Regions from separate parts of the Fervidobacterium gondwanense DSM 13020 genome, predicted to be linked through region 1. Evidence: predicted binding sites of a transcription regulator. Region 1 holds the regulator's gene; the other holds the start of a gene.
What was found. The regulator HrcA, encoded in region 1, represses chaperone genes, less so after heat shock. The targets are predictions, from matches to a motif close to ATTAGCACTCNNANNNTNNGAGTGCTAAT.
Positions count from the first base shown of each region.

Region 2: the regulator HrcA is predicted to act here: its motif matches at 6,899-6,927, upstream of groES (co-chaperone GroES).

Region 1 is NZ_FRDJ01000006.1:55,139-64,419, reverse strand. It holds gene BUA11_RS06350 (sensor histidine kinase) at 1-483, shown strand, start outside; gene BUA11_RS06345 (LytR/AlgR family response regulator transcription factor) at 527-1,258, shown strand; gene BUA11_RS06340 (hypothetical protein) at 1,270-2,670, opposite strand; gene dnaJ (molecular chaperone DnaJ) at 2,667-3,809, opposite strand; gene BUA11_RS06330 (nucleotide exchange factor GrpE) at 3,806-4,489, opposite strand; gene hrcA (heat-inducible transcriptional repressor HrcA) at 4,549-5,589, opposite strand; gene BUA11_RS06320 (DMT family transporter) at 5,852-6,742, shown strand; gene rpsB (30S ribosomal protein S2) at 6,781-7,554, opposite strand; gene BUA11_RS06310 (HD-GYP domain-containing protein) at 7,711-9,281, opposite strand, start outside.
Region 2 is NZ_FRDJ01000001.1:218,824-228,104, forward strand. It holds gene BUA11_RS00990 (flagellar hook-length control protein FliK) at 1-1,130, opposite strand, end outside; gene BUA11_RS00995 (hypothetical protein) at 1,127-2,068, opposite strand; gene fusA (elongation factor G) at 2,180-4,237, opposite strand; gene BUA11_RS01005 (dihydrofolate reductase family protein) at 4,328-4,831, opposite strand; gene groL (chaperonin GroEL) at 4,952-6,568, opposite strand; gene groES (co-chaperone GroES) at 6,596-6,865, opposite strand; gene BUA11_RS01020 (hypothetical protein) at 7,152-7,778, opposite strand; tRNA gene BUA11_RS01025 (tRNA-Ala) at 7,974-8,049, opposite strand; gene BUA11_RS01030 (hypothetical protein) at 8,297-9,281, shown strand, end outside.

The sequences.
Region 1 (9,281 bases):
CTTGGAGAAAGCAATGACAAATTGCGCGAGTATCTTATAAATCTTTCAGAGCTTTTTAGAGCAGTTCTGGAAGCTCCTGAAGTTTGGACGTTGAAAGATGAAATCTCCTTAGTGAAGAAGTATTTGGATATACAGAAGATCAGGTTGAGCAATTTTGACTATATGATAGACATTCAGCCGGAATGTGAGGGTGTGAAAATTCCGTCTCTAATCCTTCAGCCGATTGTGGAAAACTCGATAATTCATGGTGTAACCAAGTCTACAAACAGTGGTGTTATAACAATAGAAGCTAAGCAAACGGATGGATTTATTCTCTTGAGTATTCAAGACAATGGAAAGGGTGCATCAGAAATCGTGAAGGGTGCAGGTCTACAGATGGTTGAGAATTTGCTGAAAACGTTCGATAAGGATTCAGAATTAATTTATGAGACATCACCAGGAAAAGGAACAAAGGTATTTCTGAGATGGCTTGCTACCCGCTAAGAGTTTGACATAAAATTAGTGAATTGGAGGTAAAGGTGAGAATATGACTTGTGTAATTGTTGAAGATGAAAAGTTGCTTGCTCTTGTACTTGAAAAGATGTTGAAAGAGGAAGGTTTAGATATATTAGGCATAGCATCTAACGCACGTGAAGCTATCGAGATGATCAATACAAAAATGCCCGATTTGGTTTTTCTAGATATAAACTTGGGAGAATACGACGGTTTTTATGTTCTTGAAAACGTCAAGCATAGGCCTTATGTGATATTTACGACTGCTTATTCAGAATACGCTGTAAAGGCTTTCGAAGAAAATGCAATTGACTATCTTTTAAAACCTATAAGGGAAGAACGCTTGAAGACTGCTATCGAGAAGGTAAGGAAGATTATAGAAAGCAACAAAGAGGACGTACTTCAAGAGTCAAAAATGAGAGAATTCATAAAGAAGATGAAAAAAGAAAAATTCTCCGTCGAAGTTGACGGAGAGGTGTTGTTTTTGGATATCAGCAAAATTTTATACATTTACGCAAGCGAAGGTGAAGTAGTTGTCGTCTCAAATGAAGAAAAATTGACTACGAAAACTTCTTTAAAGGTTTGTGAAGAAAAACTACCTGCGGAAAAATTCCTTAGAGTTCATAAATCGTATATTATAAATGTTGAGCACATAAAGAAAATAATCAGGAATTACTTTGGGAGCGTGGCCCTCGAACTTTCAAATGGCGATATTGTGCCAGTTGGAAGAAATTACAAGGAGTCTTTAAAAGAGTTGCTCGAATAAGACTTAAGCACTTATATATTTGGCATTATCCTCAGTAGCCCAACAATTTTCCCTTCTTTCATACTGCTTCCGGATATAACGACTCCATCTTCTGATTTTAGAATGTTAAACAACATACCATATTCTGTGTCCAAGTATTTTTCTATAATAGTAGGTTTCTCCATATCCGTTCGGAAGATGAAAGAACCATACCACGGTATCTTTACGTCTTTATCGGTTTTATAACCAACAAACATGATTGTCTTGCTCTCATCTTTGTTATCTATTGTTGAAGAATCAACGGCTATCGAATGTATTCTCGCATTTTCTCCAAACGTTTTAAGGTATACGACTTGACCGCTTTCCGAAAGCTTTGCGATGAAGCCCTTTTCAACTCCTAAGGCATTTTGCGAATTGTTGCCAGCAGAGTCTGACGACAGTTTTTCGTAAACATATCCTGCGACGTAAATTGAGTTATTTGTAACAACTAAATCGAGAGGCCACAGTGTATAAGAGTTTGTTAACGTAGACTTCCAAACTAAATTACCCTTTGTATCGTAAGCTACAACGTATCCATCGTACCGATTCCCATCTGTGAACGAGTTTGAAGAACCGACAGAGAGAATCAATTTTTGTGCTTCAACATAGCCACCTGAATACGCTCTATCCCATCTTATACCGCCAAAGCTCCTGTCCCATAGAATCTTTCCATCTCTTGACAAGCTCACAATCCAGTAGTCGTGTTCGCCAAAATTTTGCGACACATCTCCGCCTTTTGCGTAATTATCACCTACGATGACGTATCCGTTCTCTGTTTTCAGAACTTTGTATGCTCTATCCCAGTCAGGTCCTCCGTAAACTTTGTACCAAAGGATTTTTCCTTGTTCATTGTATTTTATAAGCAGAGCATCGTACCTGCCACGGACTCCGAAACTTTTTGAAGAAGAAACCCCTACGACTATGTAACCGTCGCTCTCCTTAATAACATCATATGCAAATTCGTCTCCATCGTTTCCAAAAAACGTTTTTGAAATTATATTGCCATCTTTATCCAACTTTGCTAAAAAGATCTGGTATTTTTCCTTCTCGTTTGTCAGTACATCACCTACAACTAAATACTCGTCGTTGACTTTCAAAACCTTCGTTATTCGTGTTTCTTGCCCAAAGTCAAGAAAGATTTCTTTCTCCTCATTTACATTTTCGTTATTCGTTTTATCAGCTTGCTTCAGAAAAGAAAAAAGTTTCATTGTGTTATTTTCAGAGTTTATAATTGTGGAAAAACCAATGAAGAATAAACCTATCACTAATATCAAGAAAATAGCAGAAAAAAGCTTGAAACTATTGGATCCATTTCTGCTGTTCTTTCTACTGTTTGGAAGTCTTCTATACATTTTTTTGTGAGCATTTTCTAATTTGTTCCTGTCAAGTCTCAAACCTTAATACCCCTTTCTTTTGCTATTTCTTTCAAAAGTTCCCTTTCTTTACCTGATACCTTCTTTGGTATCGAAACTTTAAATTCTGCAACCAAGTTCCCGCGTCTACCTGTCCTTGTATTTGGAATTCCCTTGCCTTTGATAACAACTCTATCATTTGGCTGTGTGCCGGCAGGTATTTCTACCTCGATTTTCTCTTTATTCGGAAGTTCAACGAACGCTGTTCCTCCAAGAATTGCTGTTACGTAATCTATTGGCACAGTTACTATTATATCATCACCCTCGCGTTTGTAATCACTTGTTTGTCTGACTCTGATATGCACATACAAATCCCCGTATTCACCACCATAACTGCCGGCGTTTCCTTTCCGAGGAATTCGCAATACGCTTCCATCTTCGACTCCTGATGGTATATTTACCACAGCAGTGGTTCGCTTCTTTATCCTTCCACTGCCGCGACAGACATGGCATGTTTCTCCGGGAATCGAACCTGTACCACCACAAGCGTCACAAGTGTGCTGGTTAATAAATACTCCAAATGGGGTGCGTTTTTCTTCTCTTACAACGCCAGTACCGTGACATTTTGAACAGGTTACCCACTTACTGCCAGGTTCAACACCTTCGCCATGACAGTTCTCGCAAGCATCATATCTATCGTATTCAATTGTTGCATCCTTTCCAGTGAATATATCTGCATCTGTTATAACTAACTCAACATTTATATCTTCACCTCTTCGAGAGCTTCTGCGTGTTCCTCTCTGGGACGATTGAGAAGCTGTTGAAGTTCTCTGCCCTCCAAAGAATATGTTGAATATATCATCGAAATCTCTGAAAATGTCTTCAAATCCGAAACCAAAACCACCAGTGCCGAAATTTGTCCCATTCGGTTCGTATACATAACCGCCTTCACCTACGTAACCAAACTTATCGTACATTGCTCTTTTTTGCGGGTCGCTGAGCACTTCGTAAGCTTCTTGAATCTCTTTAAACTTCTGTTCCGCTTGCTTCTTTTTGTCTCCGGCGTGCCTATCTGGATGCCATTCTTTGACAAGCTTCTTGTAAGCGGCTTTAATTTCATCGTCAGAGGCATTTTTTGGAATACCAAGTATCTCGTAATAATCCTTTTTAGCTGGCATTATGCCTCACCTCTATTTTCCGCACTGCTTTCAGAGCTTTTACCTTCACTGTTGTCTTTGTTACTGTTTGTGTTCTCAGTATTTTCTGCAGGTTCTTTTTTCTTTCTTGGCTTGACTGCAACCTTTACTTTCGCAGGTTTAATAACCTGACCGTTGAAGGTATAACCATCTTCTATAACTTCGGTGATCGTGTATTCTTCCAAGTCTTCTCTTTCTTCCCTTTCGAATGCTTCGTGATTGAACGGGTCAAACTTGCCAGTTGCATCAATTTGTTTTAACCCCTCATTTTCAAGTGTTCTGACAAATTTCTCGTATATCTTTTCCACTCCAGTTTTGAATTCCTCGAGGTTGTTTGATAGCTCAAAATGTTTAAAAGCTCGTTTGAAATCGTCTAAGAGAGGTATCATCGCTCTCATAATCCTTAAAGAGGTAGCTCTGCTCGCATCTCTTATCTGCCTGTCGGCGTCTAACTTGTAATTTTCGAATGTTGCTTTTATAACCCGAGCCGCGTTTTGGATTTCTTTCAACTGCGCTTCGAGCTCGGAGATCTTTTCTTTTAACTCCTTGTTTTCCTTTTCAAGATTCGAAACTTCCTCTTTATTTTCAGTCAAATTATCTGTGTTATCTGAAGCAATTTTCCTTTCCTTCTCTTCTAAATTTTCCAGTTTTCTTTCCTTTTCCATATTTTTCCCTCCTCAGTTCATCTTTTATATATTTTATTAGTTTACGCATTTAACACATTTCACACATTTCTCGAGACTATTGTGAAGTATTCAGTCAATCTATTGAGCATGAATTCAAAGCTTTCGAACACATGATCATATCGGCTGAACTTATCAAATAAGACGGCGATTCGTCCTATTGGGTTGTTTTCCGCATAGAATGGTCCTATAATGACTGAGAAGTCATCCAAGAAACGCAAACCATGTTCTTTACCCACATAGACATCATTCTTGAGTTCTAAGAGGTCTTTGTAGAAAACATCGGTTGATACATAAGCAAGTATATTCTGCAGTTTTCGTAAATTAATCCTGTCGTTTGTTAAAAGGTTTGAAAGTCCTTCGGTGATATAATCCTCGTAGCTTTCCATCGATAAGCGTTCAGTTATCTCCAAGAATCCCTTGCTCATATTACTTATTTCAAAGCCGTTTATGCTATTGAGATTGTTTAACTTCGAGAAGATGTCTTTCAATTTCGTTCTGAATTCGTTAAGTGTTAGACCTTGAATCAGCTTGTTCAGGACTTCCTCAATGTGTGTTATCTCTTCGCCGCTATCGATTTCTGCATGTTGGAGAGGTATAGAAGAACTCAGACCAAGCGAAGTTACGACATTTGCAATAGAAAAGTTTCTGCTAACAGGTGTTATCACAATTCTTTTGATCCTAAGATTCAACGGACTTGGCTTCTCTATAACTACCATGCCTTTTGTTGATGAACTCAGCAATTTGGCTGCCCCAGTTAGCACTTTTTCCATATCGCCCATTGGGAAATTCGCAACTGTCTCAACGTGGGTGCTCTTTGACTTTATCTCATCTCTTATTTTTCTGAGTTCGTTAACGTAAAATCTCAAACCTTTATCGGTAGGTACCCTACCCGCCGATGTGTGTGGCTGATATATGTAACCAGCCTTCATCAACCTGTTCATGTCATTTCTGACAGTTGCGCCTGACCTTTCAAGTGCAGCGTTTTCTAAGACTCTCTTCGAACTTACTGGAGCTTTCGTGTTTATGTACTCTTGTACAATACAGTACAGCACTTTTTTCTGCCTTTCGGTGATGTCCATTCTATCACCTCCGGATATTACGAAATCGATAAAAGTATATCCTGTGAATTGTCAAACAAATTAGCAATCATATGTTTTGTCTGCTAAAATATTACCATAAATGTGTACTATTGTCAATTCTTTAGCTTTTGAGAAGTCCGAACATTCCTATCTTTTCAAGCTCAGGATTATGGTTTAAAATATTGTTGTGAACATGGTACGCTTTGCGAACCATTGATGTTCCATGAGAATTTTCGTGAATTCCTGTGAAAGGGGAATAATAATGGGGAAGAATGGAAACTGGAGAGTTTATCTTGCTGGAGTTACCGTTTCGCTGATATTTGGACTTTCTTTTTTGTTCACAAAGGCTGGCATTGAGTACGTGGGGATTTACACGTTTTTGTCTTATAGGTTTGGTATAGCAACCGCTGCTATTCTGTTGCTAAGTTTTCTGAAAGTTGTCCGTATAAGTAGGAAGCCTTACTGGAAGCTGTGGAAAGTTGTTATTTTCCAGCCTATAATGTATTTTATTTTTGAAACGAATGGTTTGAGGTACGCAACTTCTTCAGAGGCTGGTATGATAATAGCGATGATACCCATTGTTATTGCTTTTCTCAGTCCATTCATGCTTAAGGAAAAGCTACACTGGTTTCAGGTTTTGTTTGCATTCACAAGCTTCTTGGGCGTCTCTCTAATAGTTGGAGGCGGCGGATTTGAAAAAGGAGCTTTCATAGGAAAGGTGTTAGTTCTGTGTGCCGTCTTTTCTGCAGCACTTTATAATATTTTCTCGCGGAAGTTATCAGCGCTCTTCGAACCTATGGAAATAACATTCACAATGATGCTGACAGGTTTTTTGTTTTTCACAACCATGAGTTTAATCACTGGTCAGTTCGAGATAACGACGAATTTATCAGCAATTATCAGTGCTCTGTACCTTGGTGTTTTATCTTCAACAGTTGCTTTCTTCTTGGTAAATTACATGCTCAGCAAAGTCTCACCGACCGTTTCGTCTCTATTTTCTAATTTGACGACAATCGTTTCTGTATTGGCTGGTAGCCTGATTCGTCATGAAAAGATACTCTTTATTCAAATAATCGGTATGGTCATGATACTTGCATCACTTGTTGCCAATTCGTACCTTAGTTCGAGAGCTAAAAACAAGACCTCGGCTTGACGCCGAGGTCTTTTGTGTTTTTATATTTTGTTCAATTGTTATATTTCTTCTTCTTCAAGGTTTTCTGGAATGTTTATCTCTATCTCTTCTGGTTCGGATACTACCTGAGCTTCTTCTGCTGAGTACGCAACGCCTTCTCTGCCTTCCAAGTAAGCATCCGCTATCTTGGCTGCGATAAGAGCGATTGCCCTTATTGCGTCATCGTTTGATGGAATTACGTAGTCGATTGGATCTGGGTCACAGTTTGTATCTACCATACCTACGATAGGAATTCCAAGGTAATTCGCTTCTTCGACAGCTATCTTTTCTTTCCTCGGGTCCACGACAAATATGACATCTGGTAAACTTCTCATATTCTTGACGCCACCCAGGTTCTTTCTAAGTTTTTCGAGCGTTTTTCTCAATTTGCTTTGTTCTTTCTTAGGAAGCCTGTCGAGCTCCCCGTTTGCTTCCATCTCTTCGAGTTCGATGAGTCTTTGAATCCTTGATTGAATCGTTGAGAAGTTTGTGAGAAGTCCACCGAGCCATCTGTTGTTAACGTAGAATCCACCGCATCTTTCTGCTTCGTTCTTAACAACCTGTTGAGCTTGTTTCTTTGTTCCAACGAAGAGGATCGTTCCGCCTTTGCTTGCTACGTCTCTAACGAAATCGTAGGCTTCGTCCAAGAGCTTTACGGTCTTTTGAAGGTCAATAATGTAGATACCTTTTCTTGCTCCGTAGATATACGGCTTCATCTTGGGGTTCCATCTTTGAGTTCTGTGTCCGAAGTGAACACCTGCTTCTAAAAGTTGTTTCATCGTTACGACTGGCATACCTGCACCTCCATTTGGTTTTATCCTCCGCCCCCTTTAACCCACCGACTCCGATTAGAATTCAGAGCACCGAGGTGGGAAACGGAAAGCGTGCGGATTTTTTTATCAGCAAGCAGAATTGTACCATATATTTCAAATTAGTCAATTAATGTTTTGTTAAATACTCCTCCAAAGTTCATCTATTTCATTGTTGTGCGTTTCAAAAACTTCTAGAAGTTTTGGTGAAAAATGGCTTGGTGAAGTTCTACCATCCCCTTCTAAGATAATTCTTAGTGTTTCTTCGTGCGAAAGTCCCTTTTTATACGACCGTTCCGACCTAAGCGCATCGTATACATCTACAAGCTTGACAATATGTGCCACGATAGGTATCTCCTCACCTTTCAGACCAAATGGATAACCTGTTCCATCGTAGTTTTCGTGGTGGTACAGAGCAATGTTAAGCGCTGTCTCGAAGCCGGGAACGTCTAAGATTCTTTTTGAGAGTATTGTATGCTGCTTCATTATTTCCCATTCTTCAGGTGTGAGGCGCGAGGGTTTTTTTAGTATTTCATGCGGTATGAATATCTTTCCAATATCGTGCAAGCTTGCAAACATGCCAAGTTCTTCAATTCTTTCATCATCGAGTTGCAACTTTTCACCTAAGAAGCGCGACAGAATTTTGACTCTGTAAATATGATGACCAGTTTCCTCGTCATATCCTTCCGCAATCATGGCAAGTCTCTCAGACATGTTTAACAACAAACGCCTAAACTCTTCACTTTTTGCGGACACTTCATTGTATGCCTTTTCAAGTTCCTCGTTTGTTGCTTCGAGTTCTTCAAGAGTTGCACTGAGCTCTTGCATTATGGCTGAAAGTGTTTCATAAAATTCCTGAGTATCTCTTAGATTGAATGTTCCTGCTGGTGGAAGGATTCCAGAATTTCCGACCTCCCGAACTGCAATTCCCAATTTTGTCATGTCACTTGCAAATGGGGTTATCGCCGAACGTGTTGAAAGATATGTGAATATCAAGACAATAAGTATAAATAAAACTATTATGAGGGCTATGATGTATACATAGTTCATGTAGTCAAACGTTACTTTGAGGTATAAATTCGTCGTCAGACCTTCGTAAGTTGATAAAGTGTATGGTTTGTAAAGCGTAGTGCTTGTTATTCTCCTTACTATAATCTTGTCTTTTATTCCCGCGTCTATAACCGAATCTAAGACCTTTCCAGAAATATCCAGTCTATTTTCCGAGTCTACATATATTGCGATTTCTTTTGTATTTCCAATTTTGAGTGTTGCTAATCCTTTTATCAAGTTCACATACAGTCGTGGGTCTGGATAAAGGATAAACGTTAAGAATTCATTGTTGCTTATCCTAAACCAAGAATAGATTACCAATCGGTTTTCGTTTGGCAGGAATGTGAGGAATTTCGGAGTTTGCTGATCTGATGGTTCTGAAGGCTTGAATCTGAGTTCGCTGACGTTAGAGTGATATCCCGTTGAGGAAAGTACCTTTCCGTTTAGGTCAACCAAAGCAACATCAATATCGACGAAGACTTCACCAGCATCTTCTAAGGAAGACTCATATATCTTCTCTATCGATTTTAGAGCGTCGTATCCACCAAGGTTTAATACCAAAGATTTCGCAAGTTGTAGATTATTTAAGAGAAACTTATCGACATTACTTGTTTGAAGAGTTAACGATTCTTTCAGTGCGCTCAAGATGTTTTGGAAAGCAC
Region 2 (9,281 bases), on a different contig from region 1:
TCTCCATTTGTCTTATCATTATTCCCAACAAAACCGCGCTCTACTTTAGATTCGTTCTTCGGCTCGTTCTGTGTAATCTTCCCGGTAGCAGAAATGCTATTATCGACTAATTTACTCCTGTTCTGATCTGTATCTTGTGAAATGACAGTTTTAGAGGTTATTGTTTCTTTGACATCTTCTTTTGCTGGGGAAGTCATTGAAGTATTATTTGTCCTCTGTTCAACCGAAGTATTCACTACCTTGTTTTGAAGATTAGCTTTTGAATTATCAGTTATAGTTTTCTTGAGCTCGCTCTCAATGGTCGGTTCAAGATTTTCCGCTACATTTTTTGCAGTTTTTTCGACATTACTGATAATATTTTTTTGAGGGGTACCGGACAAGAGTTCCTCCGATTCGTTTATATTCTCGCTTTGCGTGGAGCGTTTAGTCCCCTGCTGGATAGTGGGGACGTCTGTAACACTCTTAGTCTGTGCGTTGGCAACGGTAATTGTTTGTTCCTCGTGCAGAGTTTCTTTGAACTTTTCAGTCAGGAATTCTTTCAACTTGGATTTTAGTTCCTCAGTGTTAGATAAATCTTTGTCAACGATTTCAGAATTATTGAGAGAGCCTGTATTATCATTCATCTTTTGAGCTTCCAATGAATCTGAAGAGTTTTCAGAATCACCTGCTTGTAGTTTTTTAAGTTCAATTATTTGTTTTTCTGGCTCACCTTTATTATCTGCATCACTTATTCTCTTGTCTCTTAGAGGTGCCAGTAACATCTCTCTAACCAAATTCGACTTTTCACTCTTTGAAGTTAATACATTGGTTTGATCTGTTGATTTGTCCGTTTCTAATTCTGATATATTTGGGCTATCAACATTCATTTCTTTTGAATTTTGAGTTCTATCTAACACTTTACCGGGCTGAACAACTTTTGCATTATCAGGTTTAATATTTTGTTCAATTTTAAGATTTGCGCTTTCAGAACTACTATCTTGTGTCAGGTTGTTTATTAGCTCATTAGTAACGCGTTGCAAAACGACTTCAAAGGGCTCTCCATTTTGGAGCCCTTTATTAATTTCTCCAATTACGCTTTGTACTTTCTCTGAACTTCCCAAAATCTTCGTTAAATTTATGAGGTCAATCAAAACTTCACCCCCAGGTTCAAGACTTCTATAAATAGTTTTTCGTCTTTATCCTTAATATCTTTTAGAAGTCTTACTCTTGTTTGAGCATCTACCTTTGATAGTATGTACAAAACCAATTGTGGCTTTGAACTAACTTTGCTTATCACATTCCAGATCTCATCGTAGCTCAGTTCGCTCAAATACATGACAAGCCCTTTGTTGAAACCGCTGACATCTATCAGCTGTGCTTCAAAGTTTACAAGTTCTGAAATTTTCGATTCCAGCTCTTGAATCTTCATCTCTATATCGCTTACAATCTGGTCGACTCCACCTATTTTTTCAATCACCTGTGCTGCTTTCTGCGGATTCACGGCGGTGAGTTCTTGAATCATCTCTGCTCTTGTGTCGGCCGGTAATTTAGAAAAAACCAGCGCCAGTGTTTCAATCGACATGTTTTCCGCGTTCATTAACCTGCGCAGCTGCACGGCATCTGAATTTAGGAAAGTTTCCACTATATCGTTTAAGCGTTTTAGTGAGGTTGTATCGGCAACTTTTGTCATCTCCTCTTTCAGTCTCTGTTCCTTCCAACTTTCTTCAATAGATTTGAGAGCCTCAAAGAGCTTTTTCGTTTCTTCTTCTTTCTTATTTAGCTCTTGTTCTTTTGTTTCAAGCTCTTTTATTTTTTCTTCAAGTGCTTGCGAATACGCTTGGTAATTCTTTTCGAAGTACTCTCTCGCAGTCAACACTTCTATCGGTTCGTATTGCACAAAATTCTTCACGAAAGGAACCTTAGAAAACAGCAAACTCATGTAATTACGCCACGCTTGAAATGGAGAAGCTTTTTCTCCATAGATTTGTTTTGTCAGGAAGTTGGAGTATCCGTACAAGAATAACAATGCCAAAACAGATAGCGCAATTAGAATTCCAATCGCTATAAACTTTATTTTTCTTGTTTTCATCGGTCCACCTCCATTTTAAGTATTCTCCAAATGTGTTTAATATTCCTACATAAAAAGAAAAAGTCGGAGGTTTTGCCCTCCGACTTATCTCGTTGTATTGCTGTTTGGTTATTATTCTTCCGCTTGTTCTTCGAGGTACTTCTTGCGCTCTGCAATTATCTTTTCTTGGATGTTTGGTGGAACTACATCGTACTTTTCAAATCTCATCGTGAAGTAGCCTCTACCGCTTGTGATAGATGAGAGTCTGCCTTGGAAATCGAGCATTTCAGCGAGTGGCACTTCAGCCTTGACAACTGTTATGCCTTTACCGGCTGGTTCCATACCCATCGGTCTACCTCTTCTTGAACTTATATCTCCCATTACGTCACCTGCGTTTTCGTCTGGTGTGAATACTTCAACGTACATCACTGGTTCAAGGAGCACCGGTTTTGCCTGTTGCATACCTTTCTTAAATGCTTGAATTGCAGCGATTTGGAATGAAATATCGGAAGAGTCAACTTCGTGGTATGAACCATCAAAGAGCGTGACTCTGACATCAACAACAGGATACGCTGCGAGAACACCTTTCTTCATTGCTTCCCTTATACCTTTTTCAACAGACGGAATGAAGTTCCTCGGGATAACTCCACCGACTATCTTGTCGACAAATTCAAACCCTGTACCTCTTTGAGCTGGTTCTATTTCAATTTTAACGTGACCATATTGTCCGTGTCCACCGCTTTGTTTCTTGTGTTTGTGTTCAGAAACTGCCTTTGACATTACCGTTTCTCTGTAAGCAATCTTTGGCTTACCTACTTCGACGTCAACGCCAAATATGTTCTTGAGTCTTTCAACCATGACATCAAGGTGCATTCCACCTATACCGGAGATAACCGTCTCGGATGTCTCAGGATCGAATTCCCATCCGAACGTTGGGTCTGAGTCTGCAAGTCTGCTGAGACCGTTGCTTATCTTGTCAATATCTGATTTCGATTTCGGGTTGACGCTCTTTGAAATCATTGGTTCCGGATATTCTGGCGAGATTATTGTAAGTTTTCTATCTTTGTGCGTTACGGTGTCTTTTACAGCACTTTCTTTTAGTTTTGGAAGAACGACGATGTCACCGCAGGATACTTCTTCAACTTCGTACGTATCCTTACCTTTTGCAAAGTAGAGGTGACCTGCTTTTTCCTGTGTTCCGCGTGATGTGTTGTTGAAAGCGTCTCCAGGTTTGAGATTACCAGAGATGACCTTTATGTAGCTCAGTTTTCCAACAAATGGATCAACAACTGCTTTGAAAGTGTATCCGACGAATGGATCCGTTTCTGATGGAATGACCTCAACTTCATCTCCACTTTCAAGAGTTGACTTGTACGGTTTACCTTCCAGTGGCGATGCACCGATGTTGTTTATAACTTTCAAGAGAACATCGACGCCAATGTTCTTTTCAGCTGAGCCAGCAAGGACAGGCACTATCTGTCTTTCGACGAATCCTTTCCTGAGTGCTACCCAGAGTTCCTCTGGTGTTATTGGTTCTTCTGCAAAGTATTTTTCCATCAAGGCATCGTCAAGAGAAACGATGTCTTCCATGATTGACATCTTTATCTCTTCAACCTTGTCTTTCACTTCTGCTGGTATGTCTGTTTCTTTTGCCTTTCCGCCTTCATAAACGTATGCTTTACCAGAGATCAAATCGACAACACCTTTGAAACTTGCTTCTTGACCAATAGGATATACTATCGGTACTATCTTAGCTTCAAATCTTTCCTTTAACGATGCAATTGAATTTTCAAAACTTGCCCTTTCTTTGTCCATCTGGTTTACAAAGACCATTATCGGTCTTTCCATCTGAGTAGCAAGAGCCCATGTCCTTTCCGTTTGGATCTCAACACCGGCTGTTGCGTTAACTACACTGAGAACGTTCTCTGAAACAAAAATCGCACTGATAACTTCGCCGATAAAGTCGCTGAAACCAGGCGTGTCTATGAACGTAATCTGTTTTCCTTCGTATTTAAACGTACCAACATGTGAGTTTATACTTGCACCACGCTGCGCTTCGATTGGGTCGAAATCTACTTCCTTTTTCGTTACACCCATGCCACCAAGGTTTAAAGCAGCAACCATTAACATAGACTTACCGGAACCGTTATGACCTACCAACGCTACTGTGCGTTTGTCCTTCGCAACCATTTCCCCACCTCCAAATCTATTAGAAAATCACACTGATGTATATTTTACCAGAACATTTCATTTTTTCAAACCTGATATTCCGCTTCCAAATCACTTTATCTTATAATGTATATGAATACTACCAATATCATTTAATAGTTGAACTTTTTCAAGCTTTAAACTGTAAATGCGCTCTATTTTGTCGAATATATTAATACCACTTGGAAGGATAATCGGTTCTATAGTTATATACACATCAGTGACGACTTCAGCGTTGATAAATTGAGTGAAAATTTCTTGACCTCCTATAACACATACGTCTTGATATCCTCTTTCTTTAAGACTTTTCAAAATCTCTCTTGGTTCTCCTGAAAGTACGATATCCGGCTTTTCATTTTTAAACTGTCCAGCTCTACTTAGCACCACATTCAGACGTCCAGGAAGTTTTTTGCCGATGGTTTCAAATGTTCTTCGCCCCATTATTACGACGCCAGAAGAGGTAGTTATTTCTTTAAATAATTTTTTGTCTTCAGGGCTTCCCCATTCCGTTCTATCGTTTTCATCTATCGCTATCATACCCCGTATGTCGGTAACTGCTATGAGTCTGACGCGCAACATGAACACCTGCCCAGATATTTCTAAGTTGGAGAACGTGACAAGAGTTATTATAGCACACAATATAAAAAAGGCGGTATCTTTTAAAAAGATACCGCCTTTGTATTGTTTTTCCATTTATTAATATTCAGGCATTTCAGGTGCTGCTGGCTTCTTTTCTTCTGGTTTTTCAACTACGAGAACTTCTGTTGTGAGGAGCATACCTGCAATCGATGCAGCGTTCTGGAGTGCGCTTCTTGTAACTTTTGCTGGGTCGATTATACCACGTTCGTACATGTTGCAGTATTCACCTTTGAGCGCATCGAAACCATATGCTACTTCATCCTTGCTCATCACGTTGTGAATGATTATTGCACCATCGTAACCTGCGTTGAGAGCTATTTGTCTGATTGGTGCTTCGAGTGCGTTGTAAACTATCTGTGCACCGAGCTTTTCATCGTCTGAGAGTTCTTTCAAGAGTGGTTCAACAACTTTTCTTGCTCTCAAGAGCGTGATTCCACCGCCAGGAACGATACCTTCTTCAACAGCTGCCCTCGTTGCGCTGAGTGCGTCTTCGATTCTGTGTTTCTTTTCTTTGAGTTCTGTTTCTGTTGCAGCACCGACTTTGATGACTGCAACTCCACCTGCGAGTTTCGCCATTCTTTCTTGCAATGTTTCTTTTTCGTATTCACTTGTTGTCTGTTCTATTTGAGCTTTAATCTGGGCTATTCTCTTTTTAATTTCTTCTGGTTTACCCTTACCGCCGACGATTATCGTTTCGTCTTTCTTAACTCTCACAACGTCTGCTCTTCCAAGATCCTGGAGTGTGAGGTCTTCGAGGTTGATTCCAACTTCTTCGCTTGCAACAATACCACCTGTGAGGATTGCGATATCTTGGAGCATAGCTTTCCTTCTGTCACCGAATCCAGGAGCTTTGACTGCAACCGTGTTGAGTGTTCCTTTGAGTTTGTTAAGAACGAGTGTTGTAAGAACTTCACCTTCGACATCTTCTGCGATGATTACGAGTGGTCTGCCTGTTTGTGCAACTTTTTCAAGGATTGGAATGAGTGGTTTGACGTTTGAAAGCTTCCTGTCTGTGATGAGTATGAATGGCTCATTGTAAACAACTTCCATCTTTTCTGGGTCTGTTACGAAATATGGAGAAATGTAACCTCTGTCGAATTGCATACCTTCTGTGAACTCAACGTATGTATCGATTGTTTTGCTGTCTTCGACTGTGATAACTCCATCCTCACCGACTTTTTCCATTGCCTCAGCGATGAGTTTACCGATTTCTTCACTGTTTGCACTGATGGATGCAACATGTGCGATATCATCTGTGCTTGAAAGTTTCTTGGAAATCTTCTTTATCTCTTCAACAACTTTTACAACAGCCTTATCGATTCCTCTCTTAACAAGGATTGGGTTTGCTCCTGCTGCGACCATTTTGAGTCCTTCTTTGATCATTGCTTGAGCAAGAACTGTTGCTGTTGTCGTACCGTCACCGGCTACGTCATTTGTCTTGCTGGCAACTTCTTTAACAAGCTGTGCACCAAGGTTTGCGAATTTGTCTTCAAGTTCGATTTCTTTTGCGATTGACACACCGTCATTCGTAATCGTTGGGCTTCCCCATGATTTTTCGATAACAACATTTCTACCTTTTGGACCAAGAGTAATCTTCACCGCGTTTGCAACTGCGTCAACACCTGCTTCGAGCGACCTTCTTGCTTCTTCACTGTATCTCAACAACTTTGCCATATCTCACACCTCCTTGATTTCTCTACTTTACTCTTCGATTTTTGCGAGAATATCGTTTACATCAATGATGATGTAATCTTCATCGTCTATCTTCAATTCTGTTCCCGAGTACTTGTTGTAGATAACCTTGTCTCCAACTTTCAGTGTGCAATCTTCTGGAAGCTTACCAACTTCAACTATCTCAGCCTTCATGGGTTTTTCTTTTGCAGCATCTGGAAGGACAATTCCACCTGCTGTCTTTTTTTCTTCAATGATGGGCTTAATAAGTAACCTTTCACCGAGTGGTTTCACTTTCATACTCTTACCCCCTCCTGTCTAAGATTTGGTTTGATTATCACTCTAATATTCCGTTTGCTAATTTTAGTATAACAAAAAAGGGCAGTTTGTGAATTGCCGTTTTGACTGAATATAGCTTAATGTTAAAATCTAAACAGAAATATTTGCACATTTCTTCTTTTTTCTTATTCTTTCTTTGGATAAAATTTTCAGATGTTCATCGTGCAGATAAATTCATGACATTTTGAGAAACTCAACAACATATTTGTACCTTAGTTTCTTAATACTCGATATATGAGTCACATCATCATTCAAATACGTCTTTGATATTTTCATGAAACTCCTCAAAATCTTCAACTTGCTTCTCAACAAAGTCCTTCCACCTTTCAAAATCGCTTACAGCCAACTCTATACGTTTTTTCCAATCAACTAAGTGACTAACAAGCTGTTTCATGTTCGATAACGATTGGACATCAACCTCATTTTGAAGTTTACTGACGGTCAAAAACATCTCTACAACTTTATTGTTTCCAGTTTTTACAAGTTCCATCAACTGAGAAAACTGTTTCTCCCAGGTTTCAAATACACTTACAACTTTTTCAGCTGTTTCTTCAAAATCGTACTCTTCATTATCATCTTCATCGTACTCACCGATTTGGTCTATTGAATTCTGTGCCATATCTATAAATTGATCAACCATGTCGTAGAACTCCTCGAGCCAGTCGTCCATGTTGTCGGCTAAATCAGATACGTAATCAAGCCAGTCTTCTACCTTCTCAGAAACTTCTGAAACCATATCTGAAAGTTCGTCTAAGACCTCATTCAAAGAAGAGAGATAGTTGTTTTTTTGATTAACAACGAAGAGCTTTTTCTCAAGCTCGGTATGTTTGTTAATAATTTCTGAAATACGCTCATTAATAGCTTCAAAATCCATATACGTCCCCCCTTGTAGCTGTTAAATATAGGCTCAAATGAAAGTGTTCAACTGTCTTAAGCAGTACCTGTAAATTTCTTCGCTTTATTATATCACAAATCTAAGAGGTCACATTTAATCTTGCTTCTAATCGACAAATTAATAAACAAAAAGCCCTGAGAAGAATTCAGGGCTTTTTCACGATCTATTGAAATTTGGTGGAGCCGATGGGATTTGAACCCACGACCTCTACCGTGCCATGGTAGCGCTCTCCCACCTGAGCTACGGCCCCACAAAAGAACACAACAGACCAAACTGCAATGAGATTATACCATAACCTATAGAAAAATCAAGATAGTTAACTATGTTGGTCATAAGTCGATAATACTAAATGTCGTTAGAAAAAACTTGCCCAAGAAATCAAAGAGCAGTGAAGAGTAATACTGAATGCTCTTAAAATAAGGAAAATCGAAGCAGGCTGTAGAATTATTCATTGGTGGCTTTCTAAAATCAAAATTGCACTTAGGAGGTGCTTTGTTATGTATAAGTTCCGTAGGAAAGCAAGGATAACAAGACTTGTTAGTTTTTTGCTTGTTATATTGACCATTTTCTTCTTTACTTCATGTTCAACAACTACAAGCACGGATACTGACAAGTTCGTGGTCTCATATCCGAATGTTTCAAAAGTAAATCAAGACATCGGAATCCGTGTTGACCCGCTTGAACCCGGGCTTTCAAACATACGGATAAGGATTAAAAATGAATCATTCGAAAAGGTAAAGGTTCTGACAAAATATCCATATGTGGATACATGGAAACCGGAAAAAGGTGGATTTTACAAGGTAACGGTATCGGGATACTCACTAACAGAAGGGAAATGGTATACAAAGGAAGGCACAATAACCGTCTTTGACGTGATACCGCCATATATTGAAGATATCAAGATGATCCCTGAAAAACCGTACGTGGGAGATGAGGTATTACTGCAGTTAAAACTGAAAAGTGAAAACCCTGTTGTTGACCTCTCTCTGTCGGGAAAGACACCGTCATCAACTTGGCTGAGTTACACTACAACCTCGAAACCGGGATACGTTTACATGCGATTACCACAGCTGAATGCTTCTGGAGATGTCGAACTGTTCGTCAAATCAAGAGCGTACGATTCAGAAGATGCGACAAAGCTTGTGTTCAACGTAAGGCAGATAGACAGAGCAGCTCCAACGATAAACGTTTATACAAAAACATTTTACCCAGAGAATGGCGATATATCTTTCACAGTAAAGCTGTTTGATAACGAAGAACTATCAAGGTATACCGTGGAGTTCGACGGACAGAAAATTATCGACGAAAGCATAAACGGGAAGACATTTGAGAAAGCAGTACTTATCGGTAAGAGAGAGCTCGGAACACACACGCTAAATATCGTTGCGTACGACAAAGAGGGAAATATGGCGCACTTTGCAAAGACGATTTTGGTAGGTTCAGCTGCGCTGAGCTTTGAAGTTGAAATCAGTCCTGCAAACC